2 regions of the Pseudomonas sp. GNP012 genome follow, and region 2 is predicted to be linked to the other one. Evidence: riboswitches for the same ligand, from Rfam matches in the RefSeq annotation. Region 2 holds a riboswitch; the other holds the start of a gene.
The links. A riboswitch is a leader RNA that binds a small molecule or an ion and turns the genes downstream of it on or off. The one in region 2 is predicted to bind cobalamin.
Positions count from the first base shown of each region.

Region 1: linked by a shared signal. The riboswitch ahead of cobO (cob(I)yrinic acid a,c-diamide adenosyltransferase) and the one ahead of ACXX83_RS08805 (CbtB domain-containing protein) in region 2 are both predicted to bind cobalamin.

Region 1 covers NZ_JBTGUU010000001.1:3,632,773-3,639,072, reverse strand. Annotated here, with positions in the region: gene ACXX83_RS16330 (O-methyltransferase) at 1-11, shown strand, start outside; gene ACXX83_RS16325 (PQQ-dependent sugar dehydrogenase) at 138-1,451, opposite strand; gene ACXX83_RS16320 (hypothetical protein) at 1,518-2,102, opposite strand; cobalamin riboswitch at 2,256-2,488, shown strand; gene cobO (cob(I)yrinic acid a,c-diamide adenosyltransferase) at 2,571-3,182, shown strand; gene ACXX83_RS16310 (cobyrinic acid a,c-diamide synthase CobB) at 3,179-4,579, shown strand; gene bluB (5,6-dimethylbenzimidazole synthase) at 4,576-5,226, shown strand; gene cbiB (adenosylcobinamide-phosphate synthase CbiB) at 5,223-6,131, shown strand; partial or broken gene cobD (threonine-phosphate decarboxylase CobD) at 6,124-6,300, shown strand, end outside.
Region 2 covers NZ_JBTGUU010000001.1:1,957,838-1,964,137, reverse strand. Annotated here, with positions in the region: gene cobW (cobalamin biosynthesis protein CobW) at 1-376, opposite strand, end outside; cobalamin riboswitch at 479-690, opposite strand; cobalamin riboswitch at 886-1,111, shown strand; gene ACXX83_RS08805 (CbtB domain-containing protein) at 1,234-1,425, shown strand; gene ACXX83_RS08800 (CbtA family protein) at 1,437-2,144, shown strand; gene ACXX83_RS08795 (cobalamin biosynthesis protein) at 2,141-2,554, shown strand; gene cobM (precorrin-4 C(11)-methyltransferase) at 2,639-3,385, shown strand; gene nfuA (Fe-S biogenesis protein NfuA) at 3,526-4,110, opposite strand; gene ACXX83_RS08780 (fatty acid cis/trans isomerase) at 4,344-6,300, opposite strand, start outside.

The sequences.
Region 1 (6,300 bases), 1.7 Mb from region 2:
GCAAGCGTTGAGCTGGAAATCATGTGGGAGCGAGCTTGCTCGCGATGGCGGCATGTCAGTCAACCAGGATGTTGAGTGTGTTGGCCTCATCGTGAGCAAGCTCGCTCCCACAGGTTTTTTATGTTTCAGTGATAACGTTATCTAGCAGCCGACACCCGCCACACCTTGTTCCCCACATCATCGGCCACCAGCAGATCGCCCTGCCGGTCGATCACCACGCCCACCGGGCGGCCCATGGCTTCTTCCTTTTCGTTGAGAAAACCGCTGAGCACTTCAATCGGTTGTCCCGCAGGTTTGCCTGCGCTGAACGGCACGAAAATCACTTTGTAGCCACTGTGGGGGTTACGGTTCCAGGAGCCGTGCTGGCCGATGAAGGCCCCTTGGGTGAACGGCGGCGGCAGCTTGCTGTTTTCAGCGAAGGTCAGGCCCAGTGATGCCGTGTGCGGGCCGACGGCATAGTCCGGAGCGATGGCCTTGGCCACCAGACCGGGGTTTTGCGGCTCGACGCGGCTATCGACATGCTGGCCGTAATAGCTGTAAGGCCAGCCATAGAATGCGCCGTCCTTGACCGAGGTGATGTAGTCCGGGACCAGGTCGCTGCCGATTTCATCCCGCTCGTTGACCGCGGTCCACAGCGCGCCACTGCGCGGCTCCCAAGCCATGCCGTTGGGGTTGCGCAGGCCGGAGGCGAAGATCCGCTGCTGGCCGGTGGCACGGTCCACTTCCCAGATCGCTGCGCGACCTTCTTCCTTGTCCATGCCGTTTTCCGCGACGTTGCTGTTGGAGCCCACGGTGACGTAGAGCTTGCGACCGTCCTTGCTGGCGATGACGTTTTTGGTCCAGTGGTGGTTCAGCGGGCCACCCGGCAGGTCGACCACTTTGACCGGTGGCGACTTGATCTGCGTATCGCCACTTTCATAGTGAAAGCGCAGCAGGCGATCAGTGTCGGCCACATACAGGTCCTTGCCGACCAGGGTCATGCCGAAGGGCGAGTTGAGGTTTTGCAGAAACACCGTGCGGGTTTCCGCGACGCCATCGTGGTCCTTGTCGCGCAGCAAGGTGATGCGGTTCGCGCTGGGCACCCTGGCCCCGGCGCGTCCCATGACTTGCTTCATGACCCAGCCGCGAATGCCTTTGCCGTCTTCGGGTTTGGGTGGCGCGTTGGTTTCCGCCACCAGTACGTCGCCGTTGGGCAGTACATAAAGCCAGCGGGGGTGATCCAGGTTTTCGGCAAAAGCGGCCACTTGAGTGCCCGCGGCGGCGACGGGTTTCGCGCCCTGTGGCCAGCCGATGGCCGGGGCGATGTTCACAGTCGGGATCAGGGTTTTGTTGGGGGGCGGCAGTTGGGGTGAAGGGCCGGTGCCGTCGGAGACTTGCAGGCCGGCGGTCTCACTACAACCGGCGAGCCCTCCGCAGATCGCGATAACGAGAACGAGCGGGGGCGTGCGCATACGGGTGTTCCCTATGAATGCCTTGTTCTAATCATAGAGACGCGTTGTCGTCCAATGGTTCAACCCCTAGCCACGAGCTTCCTTGAACAGCACCGCAATGCCGGGGTGATAGTTGCCGGCTTCATTGCGCAACTTGCGGTAGGCATACGGGAAATACCAGGCGACCGCGCAGGTGTGTTCCTTTTGCAGGTCGTCGACCATGTCCTGGAGTTCTTCCGGTGTCGCGCCTTGCTGGGCTTTTTGCGGGGCGACGAACAGGCAGCCGAGTTTCAGGTCGCTGGCGTGGCTCAGGCGCTTTGCATCGCTGGCGATGTCGAGCAGGGCCTGGGTCAGATTGAGGCTGTTGACCCGTGGCCAGCGCTGGCTGGTCTGGATGTAGGCGCGGGTTTCGGGCGAGGCGAGGAACAGGTCGGCGCGGCTGTTGCGTTCGCCTTCTTCGGTCTGCTTGCGGGTAGGCGTCTGTTGCAGTGTGACCATCTCGGCCATCCAGGCGGCGGCAGACAACAGTCCGAGATTGGCTTTTTCGTCGTGCCAGTAGGGTGTGTCGCCATCACCGCGCACGGCGTTATAGCGGTCGATGCATTCGAACCAGCGCTCGAGCACAGGGCGCAGGAATTCCAGCTTTGGATTGCTGATGATCATGCCTTGCATGGGCTCACCCTTGTTATTGTGTTGTGAGGTTGTGGCTCTTTGATATCACTGCTGAGAGTGAGGCACAAGATTGACGTCAGTTTTTTGATTGACGACAGTTATTCGGCAGCTGGCCTCCCGGCTTTAATTGACGCTCCACCCCCAACCCTCTAACCTTCGCGGCTTGTTTCAGGTGCTCTGTGACTTGGGTCGACAGAGTGAAACAGGGAAGCCGGTGAGCGAGTTCTTCTGTTGGTCGAGGAACCGCAATTCCGGCGCTGCCCCCGCAACGGTAAATGAGTGAAAACTGTGTCTGATGCCACTGTGTCGATTCGATGCGGGAAGGCGCACAGTCTGGCTTTGCGCCACTCATGAGCCCGGAGACCGGCCTGATTCATCCAGCGGCATCACGGTGGGCGATGCCAGGCTTGTTGCCTTCTATTGCTGTGCCTGCCCGCCGTTATTCCTGCCTCAACGGAGAGCTCCCCCATGACTGATACCCCCGATCGTGACGAACGCCACCTGGCGCGCATGCAGCGCAAAAAAGCCGTGATCGACGAGCGCATCGCCAATTCCCCGAACGAGTGTGGTCTGTTGCTGGTGCTGACCGGCAACGGTAAAGGCAAGAGCAGTTCGGCCTTCGGCATGCTCGCCCGCGCCATGGGGCACGGCATGCAATGCGGTGTGGTGCAGTTCATCAAGGGCCGCAACAGTACCGGCGAAGAGTTGTTTTTCCGGCGCTTTCCCGAGCAGGTGCGTTTTCATGTGATGGGCGAAGGGTTTACCTGGGAAACCCAGGACCGTCAGCGCGACATCGCTGCCGCCGAAGCGGCGTGGGCGGTGTCCCGGGAACTGCTGCGCGATCCGTCCATCGGCCTGGTGGTGCTCGATGAGCTGAACATCGCCCTCAAGCACGGTTACCTCGATCTGGATCAGGTGCTCAGCGACTTGCAGGCCCGGCCGCCGATGCAACACGTGGTGGTCACCGGGCGTGCCGCCAAGCCGGAAATGATCGAGATGGCCGACACGGTCACCGAAATGGGCATGATCAAACACGCCTTTCAGGCCGGGATCAAAGCGCAGAAAGGCGTCGAGCTGTGAACCAGCCTCGTCATTGCCCGGCGGTTCTGATTGCCGCGCCGGCCTCCGGCCAGGGCAAGACCACCGTTACTGCGGCGCTGGCCCGCTTGCATCGCAATCAGGGGCGCAAAGTTCGCGTGTTCAAGTGCGGCCCCGACTTTCTCGATCCGATGATCCTCGAGCGCGCCAGCGGTGCGCCGGTGTATCAACTGGACATGTGGATGGTCGGCGAGCAGGAGAGTCGCCGGTTGCTGTGGGAAGCCGCCGCTGACGCCGACCTGATCCTGATCGAAGGCGTCATGGGGCTGTTCGACGGTACGCCGTCGAGCGCCGATCTGGCACGGCATTTCGGTGTGCCAGTACTGGGTGTGATCGACGGTACCGCCATGGCCCAGACCTTCGGCGCACTGGCCCTGGGGCTGGCGCGTTATCAGCCGGACTTGCCGTTCGCCGGCGTGCTGGCCAACCGCGTCGGCACGCTGCGCCACGCGCAACTGCTCGAAGGCAGCCTGACTGAAGGCTTGCGCTGGTACGGCGCGCTGTCCCGGGAAACCGGGATTAAACTGCCGAGCCGACACCTGGGGCTGGTTCAAGCCAGTGAACTGAATGATCTCGACCTGCGCCTCGATGCGGCAGCCGATGCCCTGGCCAGCAGTTGCGAGGTCGCGCTGCCACCGGCAGTCGAGTTCGCCGCCCCCGATGTCATCGTCGCCGAACCGCTGTTGGCCGGTGTGCGCATTGCGGTGGCCCGTGATGAAGCCTTTGCGTTCACCTACGGTGCGAGCCTGGATTTGCTGCGGGCGATGGGCGCCGAGCTGTCGTTTTTCTCGCCGATCCGCGACCGTGCGTTGCCGCAAGCGGACAGCCTGTATCTGCCGGGTGGTTACCCGGAACTGCACCATGTTGCGCTGGCACAAAATACCGCGATGCTCGACGCGATCCGCGCGCACCACGCCGCTGGCAAACCCTTGCTCGCCGAGTGTGGTGGCATGCTGTATCTGCTCGACTCCCTGACCGATGTCGAGGGCACTCGTGCCGAACTGGTTGGTTTGCTGACCGGTGATGCGGTCATGCAAAAGCGTCTGGCAGCGTTGGCGTTGCAAGCGGTGGAGTTGCCGGAAGGTTCGCTGCGCGGGCACACCTATCACCATTCACTGACCAGCACTGAATTGGCGCCGATTGCCCGGGGCGTGAGCCCGAACGGCGGGCGCGGTGCGGAAGCGGTTTACCGTGACGGGCGGATGACCGCCTCTTATGTGCACTTTTATTTTCCGTCGAACCCCTCGGCGATTGCCGCGCTGTTTGCGCCGGACCTTGAAGCCGCCTTCGCGAGCAAGCCCGCTCCCACAGAGGAATGCATTTCTTCAGGCAGCTCACTTCTAAATGTGGGAGCGAGCCTGCTCGCGAAGAGGCCATGACAGACAACGCATTCACCGAAGCCGAACGCGCAGCGGTCTATCGCGCCATCGGCGAGCGCCGCGACATGCGCCACTTCAGTGGCGGCACGGTCGAGCCCGAGTTGCTCCAGCGCCTGCTCCAAGCCGCACATCAGGCGCCGAGCGTCGGCCTGATGCAGCCCTGGCGCTTCATCCGCATCAGTGATCGCGCCTTGCGCGGGCAAATCCAGGCCCTGGTGGAAGAGGAGCGCGTGCGCACCGCCGAAGCCCTCGGCGAGCGCAGCGACGAGTTCATGAAGCTCAAGGTGGAAGGCATCAACGATTGCGCCGAGGTACTGGTCGCCGCACTGATGGACGACCGCGAGCAGCATATCTTCGGCCGTCGCACCTTGCCGGAAATGGACATGGCCTCGCTGTCCTGTGCCATCCAGAACCTGTGGCTCGCGTCTCGCGCCGAAGGGCTGGGCATGGGCTGGGTGTCGCTGTTCGAACCCCAGGCACTGGCGGACCTGCTGAGGCTGCCGCCGGGAGCCAAACCGCTGGCGGTGTTGTGCCTGGGGCCGGTAAAGGCGTTCTACCCGGCGCCGATGCTGGTGCTCGAAGGCTGGGCGCAGGCGCGTGCGCTGCATGAATTGCTGTATGAAAATTATTGGGGAGTGAGTCAATGAGTGTGGCGTTGTTGAGTGTCGCCGCGGTTGCGCTGGATGCGCTGCTGGGCGAACCCAAACGCTGGCATCCGCTGGTGGCGTTCGGCCGTTTTGCCGATCGCATCGAGCAACGTTTCAACGGCGGCGGTCGCGGTTGGCGCAGCCATGGCGTCACCGCGTGGGTGATCGCCGTGCTGCCGCTGGTGCTGTTGGTCACGGCATTTTCCTGGGCGCCTTACGTCGGCTGGATCGTCGAGATTCTCGCGCTCTATTGCGCCCTCGGCATGCGCAGCCTCGGTGAGCACGTCACGCCGGTGGCCAAGGCCTTGCGCGGCGATGATCTGGATGAAGCGCGCAAGCGTGTGAGTTATCTGGTCAGCCGTAAAACCAGTGACCTGGATAAAACCGAAGTCGCCCGTGCCGCCACCGAGTCGGTGCTGGAAAACGGTAGCGACGCGGTGTTCGCCGCGTTGTTCTGGTTTGTCGTGGCCGGTGCGCCGGGCGTGGTGCTCTATCGCCTGAGCAATACGCTGGATGCGATGTGGGGCTATCGCAATGAGCGCTTCGAACGGTTCGGCTGGGCGGCGGCGAAGATCGACGACGTGCTCAATTACATTCCTGCGCGTCTGGTGGCACTGACTTACGCGCTGCTGGGCAAAACCCGGCTGGCGTTGAAATGCTGGCGCACCCAGGGCCCGACCTGGGACAGCCCGAACGCCGGCCCGGTAATGGCGGCAGGGGCAGGGGCCCTTGGCGTTGAACTGGGCGGCGCGGCGATTTATCACGGTGAACTGCACCAGCGTCCGCAACTGGGCGAAGGCGTGCCGGCGGACGCCGACTCCATTGACCAAGGCTGGCAACTGGTCCAGCGCGGGGTATGGTTATGGCTGCTGATTCTCTGCCTGGGGGCTGAATTTTATGCTTGAGCACGGTGGCCGATTGCGCAAGGCGGCGCTCGAATACGGCATAGATGAAGCCGACTGGCTGGACCTGTCGACGGGCCTTGCACCCTGGCCGTTCCCGGTGCCGGAGATTCCGCTACGGGCCTGGGCCCGTTTGCCGGAGGCGGACGATGGTCTGGAACAGGCCGCCTGT
Region 2 (6,300 bases):
TGCGAATTTCCGGCCACTGGAAAGCCTGGACCAGCGGTTTTGGCAGGGCCAGGCCCGACGTTTCGATGAGGATGTGGTCGAGATCGCCGCGACGAGCCACCAGTTCGCGCATCACCGGGAAAAATTCTTCCTGGACAGTGCAGCACAGGCAGCCGTTGGCCAGTTCATACACACGGCCGTTGGCTTCTTCTTCGGTGCAACCGATGGAGCACTGCTTGAGGATTTCGCCGTCGATGCCCAGCTCGCCAAACTCGTTGACGATCACTGCGATGCGGCGCCCCTGGGCGTTGTCGAGCATGTGCCGCAGCAGCGTGGTTTTACCCGAGCCAAGAAAGCCTGTGACGATGGTGACGGGAAGTTTGGCCAGTGTTTTCATCGGATGCCCTATGGCTAGGTGGCGGGCATACGGGACGACAACGGGCAACGCAGATGCGCGTGCCTGAAGAGTTCGCCACCGGATCACCCCGCCCGGTTGAAAGTGAGAATCTGTGTCGAGGCAGGTCTCCTGGCTGACGGTGTGCCGGCTTGAGCCTGGCATTCGCTGCGCCTTCCCGCCGGCCTCATGGATTGGGCCTGCAGTGGCGTGGCAACGAACATCACCGTTCACAGTTGCGGGGGCAGCCGCGGCATTGACCGCGTTCCCTTCTTAGCTTCGACAAACGCCGAAGAACCTCGAAAGCGCAAGGCTACGCATGGTATTGGGGCGGGTCAATGTTCACGTGACTTCTGCGGTGTGCCCTTCGCGAGCAAGCCCGCTCCCACATTTGATCGGGTTCTTTCAGAGGAAAAGGGTCAAGTGTGGGAGCGGGCTTGCTCGCGAAGAAAGCGACTCGGTTTCCAGTTGAGAACCCTTGCCAATTGACGCCCAACCCTCGCCCATGCTCTCCTACGCATCTTGTTACGGGTGCCCTTCACAGGGTGAAACGGGAAACCGGTGAATCATGTGCTTTACTCTAAAGCCATGTCAGTCCGGTGCTGCCCCCGCAACGGTAAGCGAGCGAAGCATCAGATCCACTGTGCCACTACGGCATGGGAAGGTGATGCTTGCAGGATCAGGCCCAAGCCTTTGCCCCTCGTGAGCCCGGAGACCGGCCCGCAACATAAAGTGACCATAACGATCACTGAAACAACAAACCCGCGGTGGGCGGGCGCTGTTTGAAACCCTGCGCGCCTGGTCGTGCAGGTTTTTGCATGCGCTCTTGATTCCCCGCTGACAGACCAGAGGGAAACGCCATGTCGATCATCAGCAGCACCGGCCACACTACAGCCAGCACCACTTCTACCCTGACTCAACGTCTGACCGCCGCCGTCTGCGCGTCGATCCTGGGCGCAAGCCTTGTGTATTTCGCCGGTTTCTCGCACATCGAAGCGGTGCACAATGCCGCCCACGATACCCGTCACAGCTCCGCGTTCCCGTGCCATTGAGACCTGCTGACATGATCAAGCGTATTGCGCAAACCGCAGGTTTCAGCGGGCTGCTGGCCGCCCTGTTGCTGACCCTGCTGCAAAGTTTCTGGGTCGCCCCCCTGATCCTGCAGGCCGAAACCTACGAAAAAGCTGAACCGGCGGCCGTTGAAATGCATGAACACGCCGATGGCGCGATGGCTGCCCACACCCACGACGCCGAAGCCTGGGAGCCGGAAGACGGCTGGCAGCGCGTGCTGTCGACCACTGGCGGCAATCTGGTGGTGGCTGTCGGTTTCGCGCTGATGCTGGCCGGCCTGTACACCTTGCGTGCGCCGACCAAAACCTCCCAGGGCCTGCTCTGGGGTCTGGCCGGCTATGCGACCTTCGTACTCGCGCCGACCCTCGGCCTGCCACCTGAATTGCCCGGCACTGCCGCCGCCGATCTGGCACAACGGCAACTGTGGTGGATCGGTACCGCCGCCTGCACCGCCGTCGGTATCGCACTGATCGTTTTCAGCCGTCACTGGCTGATGAAAGTCCTCGGCGCGGCAATCCTTGCAGTTCCCCATGTGATTGGCGCACCGCAACCGCAAGTGCATTCGATGCTCGCTCCGGAGGCACTGGAAACCCAATTCAAAATCGCTTCGCAACTGACCAACGTGGCGTTCTGGCTGGCCCTGGGCCTGATCAGCGCCTGGTTGTTCCGTCGCAAAAGCGATGGCCAATACCACGCATGACTGACGTCAGCACTGCGCCGACCCTGGTGGTCGGCCTGGGCTGTCAAAAGGGCTGCCCCGTCAGCACCCTGCTGGCGCTGCTCGACCAGGCACTGGAGGCGCACCAGATTGCGCGCCATGAAATCAAGGCCCTGGCCAGCATCGATTCGAAGCGCGACGAACCTGCACTGATCGAACTGGCCCAGCAGCTTGGCCTGGAATTGATGTACTTCAGCAGCGAGCAACTGGCCCCCTATGAGCCGCAACTCAGCCATCAATCGCAAATAGCGTTTGAACGCACCGGTTGCTACGGCGTGGCGGAAAGCGCCGCGCTGGCCCTGGCCGAACAACTGGCCCAGGCCCCGGCAAAACTGCTGATTCCCCGACAGAAATATGCCCAGGCAACCCTGGCATTGGCCGGTGCGGCATAAAATCCCCGATAATCCCCGCCTCGATCATGAACATTCTTCATCTGAAGCCCTGTTCAGCCCCTTTTATCCCCACAGGAACCGACGATGACCGTCTACTTCATTGGCGCAGGTCCCGGCGACCCCGAACTGATTACCGTCAAGGGCCAGCGGCTGATTCGCAGTTGCCCGGTGATCATTTATGCCGGCTCGCTGGTGCCAGCCGCCGTACTGGAAGGTCATTGTGCCGAGCAGGTAGTCAACAGCGCCGAACTGCACCTTGAACAGATCATCGACCTGTTCAAGGCCGCCCACGCCAAAGGCCAGGACGTGGCCCGGGTACACTCCGGCGATCCGAGCCTGTATGGCGCCATTGGCGAACAGATTCGCTGTCTGCGTGAGCTGGGCATTGCGTTCGAAATCGTCCCGGGCGTGACGGCCACCGCCGCTTGCGCAGCGCTTCTGGGTGCTGAACTGACGCTGCCGGACGTTTCACAAAGCGTGATCCTGACTCGCTACGCCGACAAAACCGCCATGCCACCCGGAGAGGAATTCGCCAGTCTGGCGCAGCACGGCGCGACCATGGCGATTCATTTGGGGGTCAATCACCTGCCGAAGATCGTTGAGGAACTGCTGCCGCATTACGGCGCCGATTGCCCGATTGCGGTGGTTCACCGCGCGAGCTGGCCGGATCAGGACTGGGTAACGGGAACGCTTGAGGACATTGCCGGGAAGGTTGCCGCCAAAGGGTTTCGGCGCACGGCGTTGATTCTGGTGGGACGGGTGCTGGGCAGTGATCATTTCAGCGAATCGTCATTGTATCGCGCGGGGCATGCGCATCTCTATCGCCCATAAGGCCCCTTCGCGAGCAGGCGCGCTCCCACATTGGATATGGTCAACTGTGGGAGCGAGCCTGCTCGCGAAGGCTTCAGCGAATTTAACTCATAAAAAACGGCGCTCACGGGGCGCCGTTTTTTTATTTTGCAGTGAACACCTTAGTAGTAGGCGTTTTCTTTCTGCGTGTGGTCGGTCACGTCGCGAACGCCCTTGAGCTCGGGAATACGCTCGAGCAGGGTACGCTCGATGCCTTCCTTGAGCGTCACGTCGGCCTGGCCGCAGCCCTGGCAACCACCGCCAAACTGCAGGACGGCGATGCCGTCTTCGACCACGTCGATCAGGCTGACCTGACCGCCGTGGCTGGCCAGCCCCGGGTTGATTTCGGTTTGCAGGTAGTAGTTGATGCGCTCGTTGACCGGGCTGTCGGCGTTGACCATCGGTACTTTGGCGTTTGGCGCCTTGATGGTCAGCTGGCCGCCCATGCGGTCGGTGGCGTAGTCGACAACGGCATCGTCCAGGAAGGCTTCGCTGAAGTGGTCGATGTAGGCGGTGAAGCTTTTCAGCCCCAGCGCGGTGTCTTCGGGTTTTTCTTCGCCCGGCTTGCAGTAGGCAATGCAGGTTTCGGCGTACTGGGTGCCAGGCTGGGTGATGAAGACGCGGATGCCGATGCCCGGGGTGTTCTGCTTGGAGAGCAGATCAGCCAGATAATCGTGGGCGGCGTCGGTAATGGTAATAGCGGTCATGGAAACTCCTCGCAGGCTTGGGCGCAGTTTACGCCAATCGGCGCGCCGGACAAAGTCCCAGTATTTTTGTCGGGAAAGAATTGTGGGAGCGGGCTTGTGTGGCGAGGGGGCTTGTCGGAACGCCGCACCGCCCCGTTGGGTCGCGAAGCGGCCCCAGAAAATGGGACTGCTGCGCAGTCCAACGGGGGCAAGCCCCCTCGCCACAAGCCCCCCCACAGGGGATCAGCGGTGTTTCAGAGGTTCTCGAAGCGGTTCATGTCCAGCACGCCCTCTTCCACCGGATCGGTCTCCTGGATGTAGCGGCTCAGGTCATGGAAATATAGCCAGAATTGCGGATGACTGCGGCGTATTCCCCAACGTTCGACGATTTTCTCAAAGCTGTCGCTATCCTTGGCGTTCTCCATCGCATCCACAAACGCCGGCACTTGCCCGGCCGGAATGTTGAACATGAAGTTCGGGTAGCTGCTGAGCACACCCGGGAAAATCGTCAGGGTATCGAGCCCCGGCTGATAGCGCAGCGATTCGCCAAGCAGGAACGCCACGTTGCTGTGGGCCCGGTTGCGCAGCAGGCTGTAAACCTCTCGCTTGCCGCTGCCGGTTTCGATTCGCAGCATGGTCGCTTCCGGCAGTTGATCAATCACTCTCAACCCCGCCGCCGGACGCGAGGTCAGGCGGCTCAACACCTGCTCGGCATTTTGCAGATCCGGATCAATGTTCGGCCGCGAGCAGTAGGCGCCGTCGCAGCGGTTGATCGGGTCGGGCCTGGCATTGAGGTCGCCATAACGGGTCAGCAATTGCCGGGCGAAATCGCGCTTGGGATCCTGCGGATCAAGCTTCAGCGCGGTCGGTTTGTCATCGTCGATGGACTCGTAGTCCAGCCACATCTTGAATTTGCCACTGTTCTGATACCAGTCGTCGAGGTAGCCCTCCCGCGAATCGGCGGGCATCAGACGCAGGAAATTCTGCTCGGCTCCGTTACGGATCAGGTCGAAATACAAGCGCGTCTGGGCCTGATGGGACACGTTGCCGAACACATCGAAATTGACTGCCAGTTGGTAGTAGGTGCGCTCCAGCAGCGGATAGTCGAACAGCCACATCGTCTGCGGCACTTCGCCGATCAGGCCTTTGGTCACTGAGGCGCTGTCGAAATGGCGAAAGATGCTCAGCAGTGCGTTGTCGTTGCCGGCCCACAGGGTCGACCAACTCGGCGCGGGCAAGTCTGCGTAACTATCGCGGCGCAGGGCCTCGTATTCGTTGCGTTTGTCGCGGTAGTCATGCCACAGGGTCAGGACGCTGCCGACATCATCATTCTGCCCTGGCATCGCCAGCAGGGGCGTGGCTTGCCCGCGATAGTTCGGGTCGGTGATGTAGAGGTCGTGTTCAGGTGCCTGGAACAGCGCCCAGAAGTTATCGCGAATCACGTCCGTGGCGATCTGCCCACGACAGACTGGCCCACGGATAAAGGTGCGCACGAAGTACTCGGCGTTATCGAGCATGAACTGGTAGCGCGCCTGGGCCGGAATCGCTTCGAAGGTGGTAAAGGGGTTGGCCCGGCTCTTCGGCCCGTAGCCCGGCAATGCATTGGCCTCCCAGTTGCCGCTGTAGAACAGGGATTTGACACGCGCCAGCTTCGCCGCACTCAGGGGATAGGAGATATGGGTCTTGTGCACGATCACGCCCTGCACCGGCCACAAGCGGTAGTAAAACTCCGAGCCTGGATCATCGTTGGGACGCCGGGTATTGATCAGGTCAATCGGCTGGCCGGTCGGCGTGCGCGAACGCACCCACTGGAAGAAATGCCCGGGTTCACCCTCCTTGAAGTAAAGATGGGCGAGGAACCAGTGCTCATACAGCCAGCGCCCCACCAGGCTTTGCCGGGCGCCCGGCGAATTGAGCAGGTTTTCCCACTGGATTACTTGCAGCGCTTCTTGCGCACTCGGGGCCAGGGCCTGCTGATCGATAGGTGCGCCTGCGGCCAGCCAGCGTTGCAGCGTCTGGTACTGCTGGTCGGTCAGCCCGGTCACCGCCAGCGGCATGCCTTCTTTCGGGTGCGAAGCGGCGTAGCCATCGAACTGCGCGGGCATGGAACACATGTTCTCCCGGTTCAGACCCAGGACGATGTCTTGCGGCAGCCTGGCGTTAGGTTGCAAGGGGGTGTTGTGGCCCAGTTCCAGCATCCGCGCCATCAAT